Linked DNA regions of Hoeflea algicola. The protein of the gene in region 1 binds, or shares a complex with, the protein of each later gene. Links are inferred from orthologs where the notes say so. Each region holds a gene or a part of one and is shown on either strand. Other genes may lie near its edges. The genes, in order: secA and secY.

Region 1 (17,101 bases):
TGCCGCGCTCTCAGACCCAAGCCCACCTGCCGCTCGGTGGCGCGGACCCGATGCAATCCCGCTGGCAGGAAACGCTTGCCCGACAGCCGGGCAACAGCCCGCGCAAGCTCGGCGGATTGATTGTAGTGCCGAGAAAACAACCGCCGGCGGTGCAAAGGTACGGCGATTATCACATCACTATCATCGATCACGTCACGACCGGCACGAACCATCCAGGCAGCCATCATTTCGGCGAGATCGGCGCGGTCGGAATATTTCAGCCCCTGCGCAATCTTGCGCGCCACCCCATCGTAAAACACTGCGGCCCGCGCCTTGCCATAGGCAGGTGGCCGAGCGATTGCCTCAGGCGAAACCAGCCCTTCGCCGCGATCATGGTCGAACGGCGCACCGGTTATTTCGCAATAGGGTCGTTCAATGAACCGCACGCTCTGCCAACAGACAGCGCACAAAGCGGCGTGATCGCCGGTCATGATTCCGCAACCGGCGCAGATCGGTGGGTAGACAAGCCGCATCGCCTGCCCGCCTGCGCGACCGAGCGCAAACGCCAAATGATGCAGTGGATGGCCTGATCCGCGGATCTCCATTTATTGACTTTAACGCCGTTCCATCCAACAAGCGAGCCAATCACCAAGTGCCGGAGCGAAACATGGACCAATTGTTTGACCACGCGCTTATGCGCCAGCGTCGCGAGCGCGCCCTTGCAAGTTTCCAGCCGGGTGCGGATTTTCTGGCCCGCCGGGTCGCCGAGGACATGGCTGAGCGCCTATCCGTCGTTGCGCGCCATTTCGACCAACCGGTGCAACTGCATGGCGGATCGACACTTGCCGCCGACCTGATGCAGGCGACCGGGAAAACCGAAAAATTCAGTTTCATCGATTGCTGTCAGGTGCCGGGTCTGGATGGCCGCAACCTCAGTCTGTCCCCCCCGATCTGGCTCCGCTTGAACCGCAAAGCGTGGATCTGGTGATCTCTCCGCTGGCGCTGCATCTGACAAACGACACGCCCGGAGTTCTGGTGCAATTGCGCAGGGCGCTCAAGCCGGATGGCTTGTTGCTCGCCGCCACACCCGGCGCCGGCACGCTTGCCGAATTGCGCGAGGCGCTTTTGACCGCAGAAAGCGAACTCACCGGCGGGGCTAATGCCCGGGTACACCCTTTTGCCGACATCCGTGACTATGGCGGCCTGCTGCAACGCGCTGGTTTCGCGCTGCCGGTCACAGACATCGAGGACATCGTCGTACGCTATGATGACATGTTTGCCCTGCTGCGCGATCTGCGCGGCATGGGCATGACCTCGATCTTGAGCGACCGCAGCCGCCTACCGGGCCGCAGGGCGATGTTCCTGCGGGCGGCGGAGATCTATGCTGAGCGTTTTTCAGACCCGGACGGGCGCGTACGCGCCAGTTTTCCGGTGGTTCACCTGTCGGGATGGGCGCCGCATGAAAGCCAGCAAAAGCCGCTCAAGCCGGGGTCTGCGAAGGCACGACTAGCCGACGCGCTGAAAGCTCCGGAGCAAAAACTGCCGCGTTAAGGCTAGGCTTAACGAGGATCTGTAACGCCCTACTGGCTATTGACCAGGTGCTGTGCAGCCCCGTCGAAGGTATTGTTGATGGTGTTTCCGAGCGTCGAGGCGCCAACCACAAGGGCAATCGAAAGAAATCCCGCGATAAGCCCGTATTCAATTGCGGTGGCGCCGCTCTTGTCCTTCAGAAACCAAGTCATCACTGTTTTCATATCGATGTTCCGTCTCCAGGGGCTTGGGGGAAATACGCAGTCTGCCTTAGCAATCCCCGCTGGTCCGGCCATCCGTACGAATGATGCAGACGGCGCCGGGAATATCCTGCAGGATCGATTTCCGCACGGTGTAGTATGTGCCCTTCGAGCGTTGCGGAATTGAACCAGTGGTGATGTTGTCATATTGGGAAGGCGACCAGGCAACCCGCGATGTCGCGGTGCGATCGGCGACGATCGGCGTCAGGATCATCGCAACCGCAATGGCAGCGGTGCCAAACAGCAACGCCACGCGAACCGCACCAAACCGATTGCTCCGGTTTTCGTCGCCAGATCTGTCCATTGCCGTCACCCAAAAATCGCTACTAGCCATGATCTCTCCACTGAGAATCCTTTCGGATTCGTCATTCAGGGGCAGTGTGGCTTGCTAAAATTGAGGATTGATTAACGCTGTTATCAGTTTGGCTCGTTTCGACCATAACCGCGGCAAATAGTTACAGCAGATCGATCAGATACGGAATCAACGGCTCGTCGGCCGGCGGCATTGGATAGGTGCGCATGTCCCGCGGGCGGACCCATTTGAGTACCTGCCCCTCAAGCCCGCGTGCAGAACCCTCGAAACGCCTGCAGACAAACAGCGGCATCAGCAGATGAAACTCGTCATAGCTGTGACTGGCAAATGTCAGCGGTGCGAGGCAATCGGTCTTGGTCGCAACCCCGAGTTCCTCCATCAATTCACGGATCAGCGCGGCTTCCGGAGTTTCGCCCGGTTCCACCTTGCCACCGGGAAATTCCCACAATCCCGCCAGTTTCTTGCCCTTGGGACGCTGCGACAACAGCACCCGCCCATCTGCATCGACGAGCGCGCAAGCGACAACCAGCAGCATTTTCTTGCCTGTCATGAAATTACTGTCCCGGTTTCACACGATAGGCGTAGCGATAGACCTCGCCGAAGCCGAGCCCCTTATACAACGCCACCGCGGCCGTATTGGCGGTTTCCACCTGCAGCCATGCCGTCTCGGCGCCCCGATGTCGGGCCCAGCGAAGCGCCGCCCTGATCACATCCCGGCCATGCCCGGCGCGCCGGGCATCGGCACGGGTTGCTAGCTCGAACAATCCGGCCATGTCGTTGTCATGAACACACAGCGCCGTCGCCGTCGGGCCGGTCTTATCATCCTCGATCACGAACAAACCGCTTGAGGGACGTATCGAACTCAGCACTTCGGCCAATCCGGCTTTCAGTGACTGGTCACGGCCATGAACCGTGATCGCCGCATCGACATAGCGACCAATATCGCGAACCGGCAGGTAGTCCATGCCGCCATCGATATCCAGCCGGTCGATCGCCCCGGCCATGACGATTGTCTCATCGAACCGCCGCCAGCCATGCGCGTCCAGAAAGGCTTCGAGTTGCGGCGGCGCCAGCGGCGATTGCCGGAACACGAGCGGCCTGTCATAGGCATCGAACCGGCGCGCGGCGCGTTCCACCCTGATCTCGATGTCACCGTGATCGGACGGATCGAGAGGATTGACCGAATTCAACCGTTTGGAAGGATGCCCAGCAGTCAAGCGGATCTGCCAGCTGCCATCATACTGAATAGAGGCCGCAGGCCATGCCCGGAACCCAACCGCTTCCAGTCGCCTGACTATCGCAAGATTGGGCACTATTAGCTCCGCTCTCGGTGGTTCGGACAGATTATCAACTCCGGTAGTCGCCATTAATCTCGACATATGCCTTGGTCAGGTCGCAGGTAAACACCCGCGCCTTGCCACGTCCGATTCCGAGATCGACCCTGATGGTGATCTCATCGCGTTTCATCACCTCCGACGCGGCGGCTTCGCTGTAGTCGGGGTCCCGCTCGCCATCAACCGCAACCCGGATGTCGCCGAACCAGATTGCCAGCTTGTCACGCTCGGCCTTTTCTCCGGCCTTGCCGACGGCCATGACGACACGGCCCCAATTTGCATCTTCGCCTGCAATTGCGGTCTTGACCAGTGGTGAATTGGCAATCGACCGGGCGATGCGGCCCGCCGCCTTTGCCGAGCCTGCACCGGTGACCAGAATTTCGACCTGCTTGCGTGCGCCCTCACCGTCGCGAACGATCTGGATCGCCAGATCTTCCATGAGATCGGCCAGCGCCTTGGAAAAGCCGCGCGCCCGGGGGTCACCTGCCGCCGATATCGCCCCAGCACCCAGCTCGGAAGCGGCCCCGGTCGCAAATACCAGCAGCGTATCGGAGGTGGAGGTATCGCTGTCGACGGTGACCGCATTGAAGGTCGACCCCACGTGCCGGCTGAGCATTGCCTGCAGCGCCGCCGCCTCGATATCGGCGTCGGTAACGATGAAGGAAAGCATGGTCGCCATATCGGGGGCGATCATGCCCGCGCCCTTGGCCATGCCGTTCAGCGTCACCGTCACGCCGTCGATCCGCGCCGTCCGTGTGGCCACTTTCGGGTAGGTGTCGGTGGTCATGATCGCCCGTGCCGCGTCGAGCCAGCGATCACCGCTGGCCGAGACCGCCATCTGCCCGAGCACTGATGCGAATTTGCTCGCATCCAGCGGTTCCCCGATTACGCCGGTCGACGCCAGAAAGACTTCGGCTTCGCTGCACCCGACAGCTTCTGCCGCAGCGCTCGCCGTCATCGCCGTTGAGGCACGCCCTTTCTGGCCGGTGAACGCGTTGGCGTTTCCCGAATTGACCACCAGCGCCCGCGCCTGACCTCCGCCGAGATTTTCCCGGCAGAAGTCAACTGGCGCCGACGGGCATTTCGAGGTCGTGAACACGCCCGCCACAGCCGCCGGCCGGTCGAAAACCATCAGCATCACGTCCGTGCGATCAGCGTATTTGATCCCGGCCGCAGCCGTTTCTATCCGCGCGCCCCTTATCGGGGGCAGCGCGGCATAGGTTTTCGGAGCCAGAGGAGAAATGTCACTGGACATGCGTTTGGTCCTCGTTTGGCGGAGGGTTTCCGCCCGAAAATGCGCTTAGGGTTGCTTGGTGATCGCCTCATAAGCTGTCTTCAGATCCGGGTCGACGACCTCGATCTCGATCCCCTCGCGGGCACCGCGGATGAGATCTGCATACCGCTCGCGCATGAGCATCTGGCGGACCTGACCGGCAACTTCCTCAAAAGCCGGCGGCGCAGTTTCCCTGCGGTCTTCGACCTTGATCACATGCCAGCCGAACTGGGTCTTGACCGGTTCCTTGGCGTATTCACCCTTCTTCAGGGTAAAGGCTGCGGCCTCGAATTCAGGCACCATGCGGCCCTTGGTGAAATAGCCGAGATCACCACCTTGTGCAGCACTCGGCCCTGTCGACTTTTCCTTCGCCAATTCTGCAAAATCCTTGCCGGCCTCAAGCTCGGCGATAACTGCCTTGGCTTCTTCTTCGGTCTTGAGCAGGATGTGGCGTGCGCTGATTTCTTCTACCGGCGGTGTGGCTGCGACTTCCTTCTCATAGCGCGCCTTGACGTCGGCATCGGTGACCGGATCGACAACCGTCGCCTTGAAAAGCGCGTTGTGCAGAGCCCTGTCGCGCTGGAATGCCATCAATTTCTTGAAATCGTCTGTCTGGTCGAGCTTCTCGCCCTCGGCTTTGCGTGCCAGCGTCTTGATATCGATAACGGCTGCAAGAGCTGCGACGCGGCGCTGTTCCGCCGGAAGCTTGTCGAACTGCGGGTCCAGGTCGCCTTCGGCCAAATTCAGCTCCGAGGTCCGGATTTCAGCCCCCGCAACAATCGCGACTACCGGATCTGTCTCATCAGCGGCATGCCCCTGCACCGGCAGGAAGGCAATGGTCGTCAAGAGGAGCGTGGCTGTAAGCTGCGATAAGCGCATGGACTAACCTTTCATTGGGAAGCATCTTTCGACAGCCACCCCTGTACCAGGGAGAACTTGGCCATCTTGTGACGGCCCTTTGCCGCCGTTGACATCGTTCAACCCCCTCTTATCTGTCAGCCAACCGTCCGTCCAGATGACTTTCACCCGGTGAAGGTGGTCTGGACTGCGATTCCAACCGTTTCACCGGCAGCCATTCAGCGCCGGTTCTCCGCCCTGCCGTTCGCGCAGTCTCAAGAAAGGACCATTACAATGGTCAAGATCGGCGCTATCGCCCGCAAAATGTTCGGTTCATCCAATGATCGTCGGATCAGGGCCTACAACCCGAGAATAGCGGCCATTAATGCCCTTGAGCCGGAAATTAGCGCCTTGAGCGATGCCGAACTCGCGGCCCGCACGACACAATTTCGTGAGCAGATCGCAGCCGGCACCAAGGTCGATGATCTGTTGATCCCGGCCTTCGCCACCGTTCGCGAGGCAGCCCGCCGGGCCATCGGCCTGCGCCCGTTCGACGTCCAGCTCATCGGCGGCATGATCCTCAACGAAAACGCCATTGCCGAAATGAAGACCGGCGAAGGTAAAACGCTCGTCGCCACGCTTCCGGTCTATCTTAACGCCCTTTCCGGCAAGGGCGTGCACGTGGTCACCGTCAACGATTATCTGGCTACCCGCGACGCCGAATGGATGAGCCAGATCTACAGCTTCCTTGGCCTGACCACCGGCATCATCGGCCATGGCATGGATGATGATGAACGCCGCGCTGCCTACGCCTGCGACATCACCTATGCCACCAACAACGAACTTGGCTTCGACTATCTACGCGATAACATGAAGTATGATCGCGCCCAGATGGTGCAGCGCGGGCACCATTACGCCATCGTCGACGAGGTCGATTCAATTCTTGTCGACGAAGCGCGCACCCCGCTTATCATTTCAGGACCGCTGGACGATCGCTCCACCCTTTACAACAGCATCGACACGCTGATTCAGAAGCTCGAACCCGACGATTACGAAATCGACGAAAAGCAGCGCTCTGCCACCTTTACCGAAGTGGGCACCGAGAAGCTGGAAGCCATGCTGACCGAAGCCGACATGCTCAAGGGCGAATCGCTCTATGACGTCGAAAACGTCGCGATCGTGCACCACATCAACAACGCACTGAAGGCCCACCGGCTGTTCACGCGCGACAAGGATTACATCGTCCGCAACGACGAAATCGTCATCATTGACGAGTTCACCGGCCGCATGATGCCGGGCCGCCGCTATTCGGAAGGCCAGCACCAGGCGCTTGAAGCCAAGGAAGGCGTCAAGATCCAGCCGGAAAACCAGACGTTGGCGTCGATCACCTTCCAGAACTATTTCCGGATGTATGAAAAACTTGGCGGCATGACCGGCACCGCAGCTACCGAAGCCGAGGAATTTGGCAATATTTACGGCCTCGACGTCGTTGAAGTGCCTACCAATGTTCCCATCGCCCGTATTGACGAGGACGATGAGGTTTACCGCACGGTCGAGGAAAAGTACCAGGCCATCATCGCCGACATCAAGCAGGCGCGCGAGCGCAAGCAACCCGTGTTGGTGGGCACCACATCAATCGAGAAGTCGGAAATCCTGGCAGAACTGCTGCGCAAGGATGGCCTGACCGATTTCAAGGTGCTCAATGCCCGTTACCACGAGCAGGAAGCCTATATCGTCTCCCAGGCCGGTGTGCCCGGCGCCATCACCATCGCCACCAACATGGCCGGTCGAGGAACCGACATCCAGCTCGGCGGCAACGCCGACATGCGTGTCGCGCTGGAGCTTGAGGACGTTCCTGAAGGCCCGGAACGCGACAAGCGCGAACAGGAAATCCGCGCCGAGATCCAGACGCTCAAGGACGAGGCTCGCGCTGCTGGTGGACTTTACGTGCTCGCCACCGAACGCCATGAAAGTCGCCGCATCGACAATCAGTTGCGCGGCCGTTCCGGCCGGCAGGGCGACCCCGGTCGCTCCAAGTTCTTCCTGTCGCTGCAGGATGACCTGATGCGCATCTTCGGCTCCGAGCGTATGGACGGCATGCTCAAGTCTCTCGGCCTCAAGGAAGGCGAGGCGATCGTCCATCCCTGGATCAACAAGGCGTTGGAACGAGCCCAGAAAAAGGTCGAGGCACGCAACTTCGACATCCGCAAAAACTTGCTCCAGTACGACGACGTGATGAATGACCAGCGCAAGGTCATCTTTGAGCAGCGCAAGGAACTGATGGACGCGGAATCGATTTCCGAGATCATCGCCGACATGCGCCAGGAAGTGGTCGACGGTCTGGTCAGCCTGCATATCCCGGAACGGGCTTATGCCGAGCAATGGAACGTTGCCGAATTGAAGAAGGGCGTCGAGGCCTATCTCAATCTGGATTTACCGATCGAACAATGGGCTGCCGAGGAAGGCATCGCCGAGGACGATATTCGCGCCCGAATCACCGAAGCGGTAGAGAAGATGGCTGCGGAACGGGCAGAAAGGTTCGGCCCGGAAGTCACCACTTATGTGGAAAAATCAGTGGTACTTCAAACCCTTGATCACCTCTGGCGCGAACATTTGGTCAATCTTGACCACCTGCGTTCGGTGGTCGGGTTCCGCGGTTACGCGCAACGCGACCCGCTTCAGGAATACAAATCCGAAGCCTTTGAGTTGTTCCAGGCACTGCTTGCAAATCTGCGTCAGGCGGTCATGGCACAGCTGATGCGTGTCGAAATCGTTCGCGAAGCCGCGGCAGAGCCGAGCCTGCCTGAAGGCATGGAAGGTCATCATCTCGACGCCAGCACCGGCGAAGACGAATTCGAATCGCAACAAGCCGTGGCGGCGGCGGCTTTGGGTATCGTTGCCCCGGAAAACCGTAACCCCGAGGATCCGGAAACCTGGGGCAAGGTCGGCCGCAACGAGGCCTGCCCCTGCGGTTCTGGCAAAAAATACAAGCACTGCCACGGTGCCTTTTAACATCGTTTCGGTGCTGAACCGAAACGATGTTCAACCGGTCAGCGCGGAAGCTTTTCCGCCTGCCGGTCAAACCGTTTCTTAACATCGCCATGCCAAGGTGCCCGCTCAACAATGGGTACAGACTTGAGCATGACCTTGATCGACACCGCCGGCAAGATATTGCCGCCGCGCTACGCGGCGCGGCTAACGCCGCTATTGGCGCGCATGTCGAGCATTATCAGCGCCAGCGACGAGACCAGCCAGGCCCAGCGCATGGCGATGATCGCCTTTGCCATCCGCATCGTCAGCGCCGCGATCGCCTTTGTTTCGCAGATCATTCTGGCGCGGCTGATGGGCGAATTCGAATATGGGATCTTTGTTTTCGTCTGGGTGATCGCAGTAATTCTCGGCAATCTTTCCTGCCTGGGGTTCCACACCGCCGTCATTCGTTTCCTGCCGCAATACCGTAATGACGGCGCCGATGCCGCGGTCAATGGACTGACCGCGACCGCGCGGATTTTCGCGATGGTATCGGCGACACTTATCGCCGCCACCGGCATCGCCGCGCTCTACATGCTCGGAGACCGGATCGAGGCACACTACATCCAGCCGCTGTTCATCGGCGCATTTGCATTGCCGATGATCGCGCTCGGCGATGTGCTCGATGGTACCGCCCGCGCCAATGGCTGGCCGGTGCATGCGTTGAGCCCGACCTATATCGTCCGGCCGCTATTGATCCTCGCCTTTGTCGGGGCTGCCGTCGGTCTCGGCCAGGTAGCCAATGCCGACACCGCCATTCTCGCCACACTTGCCGCGGCCTACCTGACCACCGTGGTTCAGTTCGTGACTATCACTGCCAGGTTGCGAAACCGGTTTCCGGCCCGCAAACTCGAAATCCATTTCCGTGCATGGCTGCTGGTGGCACTCCCGATCTTCCTGATCGAGGGCTTCTATTTCATGCTCACCAATGCCGATGTCGTCATCGTCGGTTTCTATCTGCCGCCCGAGAAAGTCGCCGTTTATTTCGCCGCGGCCAAAACCATGGCACTGGTGCATTTCGTCTATTTCGCCGTCAAGGCAGCCGCCGCACAGCGCTTCTCCGGCCTGGTCTCAGGCAATGACCCTTTCGCACTCGCAGCCTTCGCACGCCAGACCGTGCAATGGACATTCTGGCCGTCGCTGCTCGTCGGCGCCCTGGTGATCGCCGCCGGACCGTTCCTTCTGTCTCTGTTCGGGCCCGCCTTCGTCGAGGGCCACATGATCATGGTCGTGCTGTTTGCCGGCATCATAGCCAAGGCGATGGTGGGTCCCGGCGAAGTGTTGCTGACCATGGCCGGCGAACAGAAGATTTGTGCGGTGATCTACGCCTTTGCGCTGGCTGCCAATCTCGGCCTCAACATCGCCCTGATTCCAGCCTGGGGCCTGCTCGGTGCAGCCACCGCCACCGCCGCAGCGATGGTGATCGAGGCTATGGCCTTGCATTTTATCATTCGCCGCAGGCTGGGCATTGTCATGTTTATTGGCGCAGGCCCGAGGCCAATGTCCACCCTGTCTGCAACGGAGGAACGCTAACATGGCGTCGAGCCCCATCGTTCAGGAAGATGTTGCCAGCCAGGCCAATTCGCTGATTGGCGAGTTTGCCGATGTGGAGACCGCTCGCCCCGCGCCCGAACGCGATATCGCCGTCGGTCGGCCCGGCCGGCATCTGGCGATATACCCGGCTCGCGCCGGCTATGAGTTGCAGGAAGAACTCGATTTTCTGACCAACCGCGCGATCGAGCCGAACGTGTTCTTTTCCGGCCGGTTTCTGGCGCCGGCAATGCCGCGACTCGAGGACCGCATCATTCGCCTGATGCTGATGCGCGATGAGAACGAATCCCGATCGCGCATGCGCCTGCTGTTGCCATTCTCCGTCGAGAAACCCGGGTTTTCCGTTGGCGCCTCGATCATCCGAGCCTGGGCCAATCCATTTGGGCCGCAAGGAACGCCGCTGCTCGACCGTGAAGACGCGGCCGAAACGCTCGACAACATGCTGGAAGCCCTCGGCAACAAGGATTCGGGATTGCCGGGCATTCTTGTCCTTCCAGACATGCGCCTGAAGGGTCCGGTTGCAGCGCTGCTGCGCGCCGTGGCGTTGGGGCGCAATCTATCCGTAGTCGAAACCGATCAGGTGGAGCGTCCATTCCTCGAAAGCAACCTGGATGGCGACGAATACCTCACCAAATCCATTTCCGGCAAGCATCGCCACGAACTCCGCCGCCAGTGGCGTCGACTCTCCGAACACGGCGAGCTGAGCTACATGGTCGCCCGTCAACCCGAGGAAATCCGCCATCATCTCGAGGAATTTCTTACGCTCGAGGATTCCGGCTGGAAAGGCCGCCGCCGGACCGCGATGGTGGCTGACCGTTATCGCGCTGCGTTTGCCCGCGAGGCGATCAACAGCCTCGCTGAAACAGACAGCGTGCGGATCCACAGTCTGGCCCTGAACGGTGAGGCAATCGCTTCGATGATCGTGTTCGTTTCAGCCGGCGAGGCCTGGACCTGGAAGACCGCCTACAACGAAACATGGGCGCGTTACTCACCGGGCAAGCTTCTGGTCGACCGGCTGACCGAATGGCATCTCGACGATCTCAACATCCGCCGCACAGATTCCTGCGCCGTGCCGGACCATCCGGTCATGAGCAAGCTCTGGACCGAACGCGAAAGCATGGGAACCATGGTCGTCGGACTGCATCCCAACCGCGACCGCGATGTCCGCCAGGTAGCCACCCAGCTGCACATCTACCGCAACACCCGAAACATCGCCCGACTATTGCGTCAGAAAATCCGGGGAATGGCCGCCGGGCGCTGAGCGCCGCTCAAGCGCCGCCCGCGGCCTCCACTTGAACGGTCACGTTGGCGCTTTCAGCCTCGGTCTCGGCGATAGCTCTGTCGCGCAGCAACCGCCGAACCACCTTGCCTGTGGTGGTCAGCGGCAGATCGTCGACAAAATCGATCTCACGCGGATATTCATGCGCCGACAGACGGGTCTTGACCCAGTCCCGAATCGACCCGGACAGAGCGTCGTCTATCTCGATCCCCGGCGCCAGCACGATATAGGCCTTGACGATTTCGGTGCGCACCTTATCGGGCTTGCCGACCGCCGCCGCCAACGCCACGGCCGGATGCCCGGTCAGGCAATCCTCGATCTCGCCCGGGCCGATACGGTACCCCGCCGAGGTGATGACATCATCATCACGCCCGAAGAACGAGAAATAGCCGTCGGCGTCACGCACGCCCTGGTCGCCGGTCAGCATCCAGTCACCGATAAATTTGGCGTCTGTCGCCTCCTGATTGCGCCAATAGCCCAGAAACATCACCGGATCGGGACGTCTGACTGCAATCTGGCCCGAAACACCGTCGGCCACCTCGTCACCATGCGCGTCGATCACCGCCACCCTGTGCCCCGGCACCTGCTTGCCGATGGCGCCGCCGCGACTCACTCCCAACTTGCCGATGGATGACAGCACCAGATTGCACTCGGTCTGACCATAGAACTCGTTGATGGTAAGCCCGAGCACTCGCTGCGCCCAGTCATAGGTTTCACGGCCGAGCGTCTCACCACCCGATCCAAGCGTGCGCAAATCAAGCTGATGGCGTGACAACGGATCCGGCACCGTACGCATGATCCGGAGCGCGGTGGGTGGAATGAAAACGTTGCGCACCTTCATTTCCGCCATGATTCGGTAAGCCAATTCGGGATCGAATTTCTGCGCCTGAGACGACACCACAGGCACCCCGAGCAGCAAGCCCGGCAACAGCACATTGAGCAGACCTCCTGCCCAGGCCCAGTCGGCAGGTGTCCATAGCTTGTCGCCAGGTTGCGGCAAAAATTCGTGATGGGTCTGCACGCCGGGGATATGGCCGATCAGCACATGGTGAGCATGCAACGCCCCCTTGGGGGCACCGGTAGTGCCCGAAGTGAAAATCATCAACGCCGGATCTTCGGCGCGGGTCGCATTCTCGATCACTGCGTCGGAATGGTTGTTCTCGAGCGCTTCGAAATCCTCATCCGAACCGGCATCGCCACCGGCGACGATGATTGTCTCGAGCGCCGGCAGTTCCTCGGAAATGGTCTTGACTTTCTCCCGTCCGATTGCCGTCGTCACCAGCGCTTTGGCGCCCGAAGTTGACAGTCGGTGCTTGATCGCCTCGACCCCGAACAACAGTGCCAGTGGCACCGCAATCGCCCCGATCTTGTAGATGGCTATATGGGCAATGGCGGTATGAAAACCCTGCGGTAGCATCAGTGCAACACGGTCACCTGTGCCAATTCCGAGCGCTACCAACGCCCGCGCAAACGCATTTGAACGGCGGGCAAGTTCGCCATAGGTCAGGCGCGCTGGTTCACCTTCGGGGTTGAAATGCTCGAGACAGACCCTATCCGGCTCGCGCGTCGCCCAGTCATCGGAGACTGCGGTGCCGATGTTGAAAAATTCCGGCACCGCCCATGAAAACCGCGATTCAACCTCTTCAAACGTCCGTCCGCTCGACAACAACATTTCTTATATCTCCACATCCGCGCCATAACCCGTCGCGGTAAGGAGCTCGCATTCTACGCTCCTGGCACTGCTGCGGTCTCATTCAGGCGACAACTATTAGGTATCAAATCAAACTACGGCGCAATTAGCCAGATCGACTAATAGCAACGCGCATGCCCGGGATGCAATCGGAGCGACAATAGCGGGAAGCAGGCCCCCTCCATACCGGATTTTGAGGCTGGAATTATCAAGCCGCTTTAGCAAGTGGATGAGCCCGGCGCACTTACGTTCCCAGCTCATGCACTTGCATGGATTTCACCGTAATAAGATGGAGCCAGTCGCATCGGAAGATACACAGATGCAGCAAATTGTACCAAGGGTCGTGAAGTTGAAATCTTGCGACGTCTACAAATTCATTCAATGCAGCAATAATATTGTAGCCTCTCCAAAGGAGTTGCCTTATCTTCGGAATGTGGCAATGGCTCATCGCAGGGAAAGAAGATTTGGAATTTCGGGAAAAATTGAGAATGTCGTTAGATCGGTCACTGGCCGATGCGCGTGCACGCGGTTCGCATGACGCCGACGCCGTGGTGGGGATGTATCGCTCACAAGTAGAAAAGACCCTCGAGCGCTTGCGTGAACAAAGTCCTCAAAAGGCCGAGCGCTACGAACGGATGTTTGAAGAAACGATCGCGGAATTCCGCCGGGATTGGCGTGCCCCCATCAGGTGGTCCGGTTTGATTGTTAGTGCATCATGGGCGTCTGGTCCATCGGGACAATGCTTTCCGGCGCGGGCGGGCGGTAGCCCAGAGCGCTATGCGGCCTGACGGTGTTGTAGTGGATACGCCATTGCTCGATCAGGATTTGCGCCTCCCTTAGGCTGTAGAAGATTTCGCCGTTCAGCAGCTCGTCGCGGAACCGGGCGTTGAAGCTTTCGCAGTATCCGTTCTCCCATGGTGAGCCTGGCTCTATGTAGGCCGTCTTGGCTCCAACAGCTGCAATCCAATCCCGCACTTTCTGGGCGATAAATTCCGGCCCATTGTCCGACCGAATGTATTCCGGCGGGCCGCGCAGGATGAATAGGTCTGTCAGAGCATCCAGCACGTCCGTTGAGTTGAGCTTGCGGTCCACGCGGATCATGAGTGCCTCCCTGGTGTATTCGTCGATGATATTCAGCGTCCGATAGACGCGGCCGTCAGCGGTTCGATCCTGGACGAAGTCGTAGGACCAGACGTGGTTTGGCCGTTCCGGTCTGAGACGCACACATGATCCGTCGTTCAGCCAAAGCCGCCCCTTTTTCTTCTGCTTTTGTGGCACTTTCAGCCCTTCACGCCGCCAGATGCGCTCAACCCGCTTATGGTTTACCTGCCAGCCCGCGTTGTTCAGCAGACCGGTGACCATGCGATACCCATAGCGCCCGTACTTGTCGGCCAGTTCGATGATATCATCGGTCAGCCGTTCTTCATCTGCCCGGCCCTGTGGCACCTTGCGCTGTGTGGATCGGTGTTGTCCGAGCGTGCGGCAGGCGCGGCGTTCTGATACGCCGAGCTCCCGCCGCACATGGTCGATGCACTTGCGCCGACGCGAAGGGCTTAGAAGTTTCCCTTTGCCGCCTCGGTCAGGATGAGTTTGTCCAGTGTCAGGTCAGACACCGCCCGCCGAAGCCGCTGGTTCTCCTTCTCCAGCTCTTTCAGCCGAGTGAGTTGAGATCGCTGCATCCCGCCATAGAGCTTCCGCCATCGATAAAACGTCTGCTGTGTCACGCCGATCTGGCGCACCGCGTCAGCAATCGTCGCACCTTGCCCTTGCAGAACTTCAACCTGCCGAAGCTTCGATACAATCTCTTCCGGCTTCTCTCGTTTTCCAGCCATCGCTGATCCTCCAATTTGAGGGATAATCTATCCCAGTTGGTGGACCACTTTCAGGGGGCAACTCCATTTGGGCAAATTCGATATGTCGCCCATAGCTGACCAGCCAATGGCAACGTACCCATTTTCCAGCGCATCACTGCCGATGTCTTCCGGCATGTGCAGCCCCCAAAGCGTGGTCATGCCGCGTATCTCCCATCTTCAATTAACTGTGCCTGTCCGAGAGCCGCCAAGCTGGCCAGAAGCGGTTCGACGGACGCTGTACGGGCGCGCTGGAACCGGCGAGCGATCTGTTGCGGTGTCGCCTCGCCCATCTCTTCCAGAACCTCGCGCACGGCGGCGATCTGTTCCGGGAGAGCCTTGGGCCAAGCCTCTTTTTCGACTTTAACCGCAGCGCCGACATCCAATTCGTTCTGATTGCCCTTGGCTTCGGCATGTTTGCCTTCCGGGTTTTGATAGTCCGGACGCAGCCAGCGGATATGGCCTGCCGCCTCTTCCGCCGTTCTCTCCTTGTTGAGAGACACTAGACGGTACATCAGCTCATCTTCAGCATTTTTCTGATCCGACGCTTTGAGCTGATGCGGCTTTGTCGCGCCTTGCCTGCCAATCAACTTACCCGCAATGTCACCCCAGCCATAAGCTTGAAAAACTAATTTATCGATCCTGTCATGGTGTTGCTTTAGAATTGCAATATTAGCGTTCCGATACACTTCACGTTCATCAGCCGAAATATTATAATCTTTGGAATTATCGGCGACTCGCAGAGCTTCCAGTACGTTATACATACCTGTTAGGGTCAATCCCGGATTCGAAACAATTTGTTTTCGTCGAAATTGATCAAGTTTCTGACCCTCGTTCCGAAGCTCGTCAATCAAGTCGTCCTTGATTTCTTCAAGAGCAGGGAAGGGAAATTTGTTGAAAGTATTCGTATGCTGATAGACAGGATCGTTGCCTTTGCCTTGCCAACCACCGGTACGGAACGAGAATTCAACATGGACACGTGAGCACAGAACGCTAAAAATTGCCCAGTCTGAACATGCGATCACACGGATTTTTTGATCAGGTGCAGCTTCGCCATCTAGCTTGCTGAATATGCGGTGAGCTGCAGTCTCTGTTGTGCCGAAGAAGAAGGGCAACCCTTCCAGTGCGGCGCGCATTTCTGTTGACGGCTGCCCAAAACGCCACCATTTTTCGCGTCGATATTTCATCTTATCTTCTGCTCGAACCGGCTTGGAGCTCTCTAGCAGGTGCTGGTAAGCTTCTGGAAATTTATCCCGGACGAATGATTCCGATTTCTCGTGAAAATCCAAGGCAAAGCGATTTCGCGAGACTTGGTTCAATTCTCGCCCATTTATGTATGGACGGATAAATTTCTCCGCATCGGGCTTAACGCCATACCCCAGACGGTGAGCTTCAGTTTCGTCAACCCAGAAAGCCAATCCGTATGGCTTAAAGCCTTGATGGGCTAGACCAAGATTGGATCTCAGCGGAACACATGCAGAAAGGTTCGGCCCAATTTGAAGATTTGAGTAGATTTTCCCTTCGGCCTTTTGGAAGGTTACGATGCAGCCTTCGGCTTCGTTCTTTTCTTTCTTTTCGGTGGCTACACTAAAGAGCACCCCAGTCCGTTCACCTTTACCAACCACAGTCATTGAAATACGCACCGCTGCTCCATAGAGCGTGTCTACCCAGGGATGGTCCGGGATTGCGAACAACAGCGAGATCGGCTTTTTCGGATCGTTTAGATGCGGCTCCAGCACACGACGATTGTAAGTCTGACGCAGGGAGTTGGTCGTAATCAAACCGAAACGGCGGGTTCCCTTGCCATTCTTCGAATTGTAATCACGGGCGGCCAAGGCTGCTTTATCCCACCAAAACATGACCAGATCCGCACTTGGCGGTACTTTTGGATATGCTGACCACAGAGCCTCAATATAGCCATCGCCCAAGTCTTCTCTCAAATTTTTCGAACCAATAAACGGAGGGTTTCCAACGATGAATTCCGCATTCGGCCAAACTGTGGCTTTTGGGCTCATGTATTCAAAAACCGGTTCTCTAGCCGAAACATCAGGCAGCTCTTTACCGGTTACGGGATGTCGGAACGTCGTCACTTTGTCCCAAACCGTAATCGGATCGCCCGCCTCGTCTAAGCGCGGTTTACGATCGGACCATTCCAGCACCGCATCTCGGTTCTCA
Region 2 (7,790 bases), 2.2 Mb from region 1 along the record:
GCAGCCAAAGCGTACTAAGTACCGCAAGCAGTTCAAGGGCCGCATCAAGGGCGTGGCCAAGGGCGGCTCGGACTTGAATTTCGGAGCTTACGGCTTGAAGGCACAGGAGCCCGATCGCGTCAATGCACGTCAGATCGAAGCAGCTCGTCGCGCCATCACCCGTCACATGAAGCGTGCCGGCCGTGTTTGGATCCGCATCTTCCCGGACGTGCCTGTCACATCCAAGCCGACGGAAGTCCGCATGGGTAAGGGCAAGGGTTCGGTTGATTACTGGGCGGCCAAGGTCAAGCCCGGACGGATCATGTTCGAAATCGACGGCGTCAGCGAAGAGCTTGCCCGTGAAGCCCTGCGTCTCGGCGCAGCCAAGCTTTCGGTCAAGACCCGCTTCGTGCAGCGCATCGCAGAGTAAGGAGACGGATCATGAAAGCCGCAGATGTTCGCGCCATGAGCGTTGACCAACTCAATGACGAGCTTGCCAAGCTGAAGAAAGAGCAGTTCAACCTGCGTTTCCAAGGTGCTACCGGACAGCTTGAAAAAACTTCGCGGGTCAGGGAAGTCCGCCGCGACGTCGCTCGCATCAAGACCATTGCCCGCCAGAAGGCGGCCGAATCCAAGGCCTAAGGACCGAAGAACATGCCAAAACGCATTCTGCAGGGCACTGTTGTCAGTGACAAGAACGAGAAGACCGTGGTTGTCCGCGTGGAACGCCGTTTCGCGCATCCGGTCATGCGGAAAATCGTGCGCCGCACGAAGAACTACAAGGCGCACGACGAAAACAACCAGCACAAGGTTGGCGACGAGGTTTCCATTCAGGAATGCGCGCCGATCTCAAAGGACAAACGCTGGACTGTCATCGAGACAGCCCAGGCTTGAATGAACGGGATTTGAGGTGAGGCTATTGCACCTTGTCGAGAATCCTGTATGAAGCAGGCCATTGGCGCAGAACGCCCGGGAATCGGGCGTTCTTCTGCTTTCAGCGCATGGAAGGTCCGTTTGCGGAAACCACCTTGGCAATATCCTTCCCGCGCACAAAAGAATTGACTCATAAGCTGGCATAGGTGGCCTCTGCGCCCAACCGTGTCGGTAACAACAAGAAGGCGGCCTGATATGATTCAGATGCAAACAAACCTCGACGTCGCGGATAATTCCGGCGCTCGTCGTGTCATGTGCATCAAGGTTCTGGGCGGTTCCAAGCGGAAGTATGCTTCTATCGGCGACATCATTGTCGTCTCGATCAAGGAAGCCATTCCGCGCGGCCGCGTTAAGAAGGGTGATGTGATGAAGGCGGTTGTGGTTCGCACAGCCAAGGACATCCGTCGCGCCGATGGCAGCGTCATCCGCTTTGACGGAAACGCAGCTGTCCTGATCGACAACAAGAAAGAGCCGATCGGCACCCGCATCTTCGGACCGGTTCCGCGCGAATTGCGCGCCAAGAGCCACATGAAGATCATCTCCCTGGCTCCTGAAGTGCTGTAAGGAACGAACCGATGCAAAAGATCCGCAAAGGCGACAAGGTCGTCGTTCTGACAGGCAAGGACAAGGGCCGTACCGGCGAAGTCCTCGTCGTGATGCCGAAAGAAGACCGGGCCGTGGTCCGGGGTTTGAATATGGTCAAGCGCCATCAGCGCCAGTCCCAGACCCAGGAAGCCGGCATCATCAACAAGGAAGCCTCGCTTCATCTCTCCAACCTCGCGGTTGCAGACCCCAAGGACGGCAAGCCGACCCGTGTCGGTTTCCGTATCGAGGGCGAGAAGAAGGTTCGCGTGGCTAAGCGTTCTGGAGAAGTGATCGATGGCTGATGCAAAATATGAGCCGCGGCTCAAGACCGAATACGTTGAGCGCATCCGCAAGGCTATGCAGGAGCAGTTCGCCTACGCGAACGAAATGCAGATCCCGCGCATGGACAAGATCGTCATCAACATGGGCGTTGGTGAATCCACCGCTGATTCCAAGAAGCCCGCGATAGCGGCCGAAGACCTGGCGGCAATCGCCGGTCAGAAGCCTGTCATTACCCGCGCACGCAATTCGATCGCCGGCTTCAAGCTGCGCGAAGATATGCCGATCGGCGCCAAGGTGACGCTTCGCGGCGCTCGCATGTTTGAGTTCATGGATCGTTTGATCACCATCGCGCTTCCCCGCGTTCGTGACTTTCGCGGCCTGAACCCCAAGAGCTTTGACGGTCGTGGCAATTTTGCCATGGGCATCAAGGAACACATCGTGTTTCCGGAGGTCAACTACGACAAGGTTGATCAGATCTGGGGCATGGACGTCATCGTTTGTACGACGGCTAAAACGGACGACGAAGCACGGGCTCTTCTCAAAGAGTTCAACTTCCCTTTCCCCAAGTAGTCGTAACGGCATTCATGAAAAAGGATATCTGAATATGGCGAAAGTCAGCGCAATTCAAAAGAACAAGCGCCGCCGCAAGCTGGTCGAGCGTGACGCCGCTAAGCGCGCCGCACTCAATGCGATCACGCACAATCAGGAACTTTCCATCGAGGAACGTTTCCGTGCAACCTTGAAGCTGGCCGAAATGCCGCGCAACGGATCCAAGATCCGCGTTCGCAATCGCTGCGAAGTGACCGGCCGTCCGCGTGCGTATTACCGCAAGCTGGGCATGTCGCGTATCGCTTTGCGTGATCTCGGGTCACTGGGCAAGGTGCCCGGCCTCGTCAAGTCGAGCTGGTAAGGAGCGCGTGAGATGGCAATGACTGATCCTCTGGGCGATATGCTCACACGCATCCGCAATGGTGTCGCCCGTCGCAAGTCGTCGGTATCGACGCCTGCATCGAAGCTGCGCGCTCGGGTGCTCGACGTTCTGGAAGCCGAAGGTTATATTCGCGGCTATACCGAAGTGGCGTTCGACAACGGCAAGGCTGAATTGAGCATCGAGCTCAAGTATCATGAAGGCGCACCGGTGATCCGTGAGATCGCCCGCGTTTCCAAGCCAGGCCGGCGTGTATACGTCTCCGTGAAATCCATTCCGCAGGTCGCTAACGGTCTCGGCATCACGATCCTTTCGACTCCGAAGGGCGTTTTGGCCGATCACATCGCGCGCGAGCAGAATGTTGGTGGTGAGGTTCTCTGCTCGATCTTCTGATCGTGCAGAACCTCCAACTCGAACAGACAGGTTGAACAATGTCTCGTATCGGTAAAAAGCCCGTTCCGGTTCCCGCCGGTGTAACTGCGACGATTGACGGCCAGAAAGTGGTCGCCAAGGGTCCCAAGGGTGAGTTGATCTTCGTCGCCAATGACGAAGTTGCGCTCAAGCTCGAGGACAATGCGGTCGTCGTCACGCCCGTGGATAATTCCAAGGGCGCCCGCTCCAAATGGGGCATGTCGCGTACAATGATTGCCAATCTCTTCACTGGTGTGAAGGACGGGTACGAACGCAAGCTCGAAATCAACGGCGTGGGTTATCGCGCGACCATGCAGGGACGTAATCTGCAGTTGGCCCTTGGCTTTAGCCACGATGTCGTTTATCTGCCGCCGGAAGGCGTCAATATTGCTTGTCCCAAGCCGACGGAAATCGTCATCTCCGGGATCAACAAGCAGGTGCTTGGCCAGGTTGCGGCAGAAATCCGTGCCTATCGCAAGCCTGAACCCTACAAGGGCAAGGGCGTTAAATATGCTGAAGAGCGGATTGTCCGCAAAGAAGGCAAGAAGAAGTAAGGAAGACGCGAAATGGCTAGCAGGAAACAATCCCTTACGCGTCGGGCCGACCGTGTCCGCCGCCAGCTCAAAGCGGTGGCCAATGGCCGTCCGCGCCTGTCGGTTCATCGCTCGTCGAAGAACATCTACGCACAGATCATCGATGACGCCGCAGGCCGTACGCTTGCTTCGGCATCGACCTTGGACACCGGCCTTCGTGGTGATCTCAAGACTGGCGCCGATGTCTCTGCGGCGTCTGCGGTTGGCAAGTTGATTGCCGAGCGTGCGACAGAAGCAGGCGTCAAGGATGTGGTCTTCGACCGCGGCGCCTTTATCTATCATGGCCGTATCAAGGCCCTCGCCGAAGCAGCCCGCGAAGCCGGTCTGACTTTCTAATCAAAACCAGCCGATTGATTCCGGAAAAGAATAAGGAAAAGGACAATGGCCAAGGAAGGTCGTCGCGATAACCGCGGCAGAGACGACGAGCGCGATAGCGAATTCGTCGACAAGCTTGTTCACATCAACCGCGTTGCCAAGGTCGTCAAGGGCGGCCGCCGCTTCGGTTTTGCAGCCCTGGTGGTCGTTGGTGACCAGAAGGGTCGCGTTGGCTTCGGTCATGGTAAGGCGCGTGAAGTGCCGGAAGCCATCCGCAAGGCAACCGAAGCCGCCAAGCGCGAACTGATCTTTGTTCCGCTGCGTTCGGGCCGGACCCTGCACCACGATGTGCATGGCCGTCACGGCGCCGGCAAGGTACTGCTGCGCGCTGCCAAGCCTGGTACAGGGATCATCGCCGGTGGTCCGATGCGTGCCGTGTTTGAAACGCTGGGCATGCACGATGTTGTGGCCAAGTCGACCGGGTCTTCGAACCCGTACAACATGGTCCGCGCCACATTTGATGCGCTCAAGAACCAGATGCACCCCAAGGACATCGCGGCTCAGCGCAGCATCAAGTATTCCACGCTCCAGGCTCGCCGCGGTCCTTCCGCTGGCGGCGAAGAGTAATCGGGCGTCTGCCTTATTCATATTAGGGAGCCAAGACCATGGCTGACAATAAAAAGGGCAAGACGGTCACCGTCGAACAGATCGGCAGCCCGATTCGCCGCCCGAACGTCCAGCGCCAGACGCTGATCGGCTTGGGCCTCAACAAAATGCACCGCCGCCGGACCCTCGAGGACACGCCGTCCGTTCGTGGCATGATCCGTTCGGTCAGCCACCTCGTTCGCGTCGTCGACGAGCAGTGAGTGGGAGTGAACTATCATGAAACTCAATGAGATCACCGACAACGAAGGTGCTACCAAGAACCGCAAGCGCGTAGGTCGCGGCATTGGTTCGGGTACCGGCAAAACCGGTGGACGCGGCGTCAAGGGACAGAAGTCTCGTGGCGGCGTTGCCATCAACGGTTTTGAAGGCGGCCAGATGCCAATCTATCGGCGTCTGCCTAAGCGCGGCTTCAAGAACATCTTCTCGAGCGACTTCAATGTCGTCTCCGTCGGCCGCATTCAGACGGCGATCGACGCGGGCAAGCTCGACGGCAAGGGCACGATCGATGCAGTCGCTCTCAAGGCAGCTGGCGTCATCCGTCGCATCAAGGACGGAGTGCGGGTTCTGGCCGATGGCGAACTGAAGGCCAAGGTCACCCTCGAAGTCGGCGGCGCCTCGCGCACCGCCATCGAGAAGGTGGAAAAGGCTGGCGGCACCGTCAAGGTGCTGGAAGTCGCACCTGCCGCTGCGCCGGTTACCGAAGAGAAGTAATTATTTGGCCGCCCGGTGCTTCACACCGGGCGGCTTTCGTCCCATATGGGACAGGTCGGCGCGACTCAATGCGGCGGCCGGGGCAGGCGCAGCCGACCGGTGGTCCGGTCAAGCCGCAACGTCCGGTGAAACCAACTCAGGCCCTCCGGAGATGATCGGGTTCATCGGGCGCCGGATGGGCCGCGCGGAGAACGCAATGGCATCTGCAGCCGAACAACTCGCTTCCAATCTTAATTTCTCGGCTTTCGCCAAGGCGGAAGACCTCAAGAAGCGGATCTGGTTCACTCTTGGCGCACTTCTGGTGTATCGCCTGGGTACCTATATTCCGTTGCCGGGCATCAACCCGGGCGCCTTTGCGCAGGCTTTCCAGGGCCAGTCGGGCGGCATCCTTGGCCTGTTCAACATGTTTGCTGGCGGCGCTGTCGAGCGTATGGCGATTTTCGCTCTCGGCATCATGCCCTATATCTCGGCCTCGATCATCATTCAGCTGATGACCTCCGTTGTCCCGACGCTTGAGCAACTCAAGAAAGAGGGCGAGCAGGGTCGCAAGATCATCAACCAGTACACTCGCTATGGCACCGTGCTTTTGGGCACCGTGCAGGCCTACGGCATCGCCGTCGGGCTTGAGTCGGGCAATGGTATTGTTACCGATCCGGGCTGGTTCTTCCGCATTGCTACCGTCATCACTCTGGTCGGCGGCACCATGTTCCTGATGTGGTTGGGCGAGCAAATTACTGCGCGCGGCATCGGCAACGGCATTTCATTGATCATTTTCGCCGGCATCGTCGCCGCGATGCCGAGCGCTGTCGCCGGCACCCTGGAACTTGGCCGTACCGGCGCCTTGTCGACTGGCCTGATCATTGCGGTCATCGTCGTCGCCATTGCGGTGATTGCATTGATCGTGTTTGTCGAGCGGGCACAGCGGCAATTGCTGATTCAGTATCCAAAACGCCAGGTTGGCTCGCGGATGTTCCAGGGCGATACGTCGCACCTGCCGCTCAAGCTCAACACATCGGGCGTGATTCCGCCGATCTTTGCCTCGTCGTTGCTTCTGCTGCCAGCCACCGTCGCGGGCTTTGCTGCCACCGGCAATATGCCGGCCTGGGCGACCACGCTGCTGGCCTCGGTTGGCCACGGTCAGCCGGCTTATATGCTGCTTTACGGCGGTTTGATTGCGTTTTTCGCGTTTTTCTATACCGCGATCGTCTTCAATCCGAAGGACACCGCGGACAATCTCAAGCGGCACGGCGGCTTCATTCCGGGTATCCGTCCCGGTGATCGTACCGCCGAATATATTGACTACGTGCTGACCCGTGTAACGGTGGTCGGTGCGATCTACCTCGTTTTCGTCTGTCTCTTACCCGAATTTCTAATCGCGCAGACCGGCGTTCCGTTCTATTTGGGTGGAACATCGCTTCTGATCGTTGTGTCGGTGACGCTCGATACGGTTGCGCAGGTTCAGGGACATCTTATCGCCCAGCAATATGAGGGGTTGATCAAGAAGTCTAAACTTCGGGGAGGGAAGAGGGGACGATGAAACTTATTCTTTTGGGGCCACCCGGCGCAGGCAAGGGTACACAAGCCCAGCGCCTCGTCGAGAAACACGGTATTCCGCAATTGTCGACCGGTGACATGTTGCGCGCAGCAGTCGCAGCGGAAACAGAAGTCGGCCAGCGGGCCAAGGCGGTGATGGATGCCGGCGAGCTCGTCTCTGACGATATCGTCAACGCCATCGTCTCCGATCGCATCGATCAGCCTGATTGCGCGCGCGGCTTCATCCTTGATGGCTATCCGCGGACGCTGATTCAGGCCGACGCGGTGGAAGCCATGTTGGCGGGCAAGCACATGAAGCTTGATTCGGTCATCGAGCTTGTTGTTGACGACCGAGCGCTTGTCGGTCGAATCATCAAGCGGGCGGAAGAAGCGGCCGCCGCCGGGCAGCCGGTCCGCAAGGACGACAACGCGGAAGTGTTCGAAGAACGCCTGCGCGAGTATTACAAGAAGACTGCACCGTTGACCGGGTACTATTACGCCAAGGGCGCGTTGCGCACCGTTGACGGCATGGGAACCATCGACGAGGTAACCGAGCAGATCGAACAGGTTCTGGCCACGCTCTGATTGGATACGCGATATCGGGATGGCTGGCTGCTGCTCATGAGAAGCCTGCCTCTCGAAGCGCTCCGTGCGCAAATACTGTGGGCCAAGAGCTTGACGAAAGCCTTGTAGTTCCGCTAAGACCCGCGCAACTCGCAACATGCAGGCGATCGGTGCGATTATTCCTGGTTAATCGGGGATACAGCTCTGGTCGCTTTAAGCGTGCCGGGAATCAGCATGCGCAATGTGATTGATCTTGTCCGCAAGGGCGACCAATTCATTGTTTCAGACTA

Evidence for each region.
Region 2: the proteins of secA (region 1) and secY are in contact, whole or in part, in a crystal structure (PDB 3DIN), measured with the Thermotoga maritima proteins. The link is inferred for Hoeflea algicola from one-to-one orthologs. Residues at the interface, in WP_004082002.1 of Thermotoga maritima: Glu261, Ala262, Arg263, Lys300, Ala301, Arg302, Thr303, Ile304, Ile305, Leu323, Tyr324, Asp325, Pro326, Val329, Ser330, Tyr333, Ile336, Lys340, Phe345, Val349, Glu363, Phe364, Tyr374, Ser375, Gly376, Gly377, Glu393, Ile395, Thr482, Ser483; in WP_004081795.1 of Thermotoga maritima: Glu108, Gly109, Glu110, Glu111, Ala236, Glu237, Arg238, Arg239, Ile240, Thr241, Ile242, Gln243, Tyr244, Ala245, Arg246, Arg247, Val248, Thr249, Gly250, Arg251, Arg252, Val253, Tyr254, Gly256, Ala257, Ser258, Thr259, Tyr260, Leu261, Pro262.

What each region holds. Positions count from the first base shown.
Region 1 is NZ_JAOVZR010000001.1:2,725,428-2,742,528, forward strand. Bases 5,486-8,738 are described here. They hold secA (preprotein translocase subunit SecA), read left to right. Parts: upstream 5,486-5,820; coding sequence 5,821-8,538; downstream 8,539-8,738. Other genes in these bases: OEG84_RS13385 (peptidylprolyl isomerase), read right to left, coding at 5,486-5,568; OEG84_RS13395 (lipopolysaccharide biosynthesis protein), read left to right, coding at 8,668-8,738. Outside these bases: OEG84_RS13350 (ComF family protein), read right to left, coding at 1-584; OEG84_RS13355 (methyltransferase domain-containing protein), read left to right, coding at 814-1,530; OEG84_RS13360 (Flp family type IVb pilin), read right to left, coding at 1,560-1,733; OEG84_RS13365 (hypothetical protein), read right to left, coding at 1,780-2,103; OEG84_RS13370 ((deoxy)nucleoside triphosphate pyrophosphohydrolase), read right to left, coding at 2,225-2,632; OEG84_RS13375 (GNAT family N-acetyltransferase), read right to left, coding at 2,637-3,449; bifunctional glutamate N-acetyltransferase/amino-acid acetyltransferase ArgJ, read right to left, coding at 3,430-4,671; more of OEG84_RS13385, read right to left, coding at 4,717-5,485; more of OEG84_RS13395, read left to right, coding at 8,739-10,089; OEG84_RS13400 (GNAT family N-acetyltransferase), read left to right, coding at 10,091-11,368; OEG84_RS13405 (AMP-binding protein), read right to left, coding at 11,376-13,058; OEG84_RS13415 (hypothetical protein), read right to left, coding at 14,936-15,088; OEG84_RS13420 (class I SAM-dependent DNA methyltransferase), read right to left, coding at 15,085-17,101. UniProt on the Escherichia coli protein: Required for protein export, interacts with the SecYEG preprotein conducting channel.
Region 2 is NZ_JAOVZR010000001.1:506,102-513,891, forward strand. Bases 4,868-7,769 are described here. They hold secY (preprotein translocase subunit SecY), read left to right. Parts: upstream 4,868-5,599; coding sequence 5,600-6,940; downstream 6,941-7,769. Other genes in these bases: rpmD (50S ribosomal protein L30), read left to right, coding at 4,868-4,892; rplO (50S ribosomal protein L15), read left to right, coding at 4,909-5,403; OEG84_RS02600 (adenylate kinase), read left to right, coding at 6,937-7,521. Also shown: rplP (50S ribosomal protein L16), read left to right, coding at 1-409; rpmC (50S ribosomal protein L29), read left to right, coding at 421-621; rpsQ (30S ribosomal protein S17), read left to right, coding at 634-873; rplN (50S ribosomal protein L14), read left to right, coding at 1,108-1,476; rplX (50S ribosomal protein L24), read left to right, coding at 1,488-1,799; rplE (50S ribosomal protein L5), read left to right, coding at 1,792-2,349; rpsN (30S ribosomal protein S14), read left to right, coding at 2,384-2,689; rpsH (30S ribosomal protein S8), read left to right, coding at 2,702-3,100; rplF (50S ribosomal protein L6), read left to right, coding at 3,139-3,672; rplR (50S ribosomal protein L18), read left to right, coding at 3,685-4,047; rpsE (30S ribosomal protein S5), read left to right, coding at 4,093-4,653; more of rpmD, read left to right, coding at 4,692-4,867. UniProt on the Escherichia coli protein: The central subunit of the protein translocation channel SecYEG. Consists of two halves formed by TMs 1-5 and 6-10.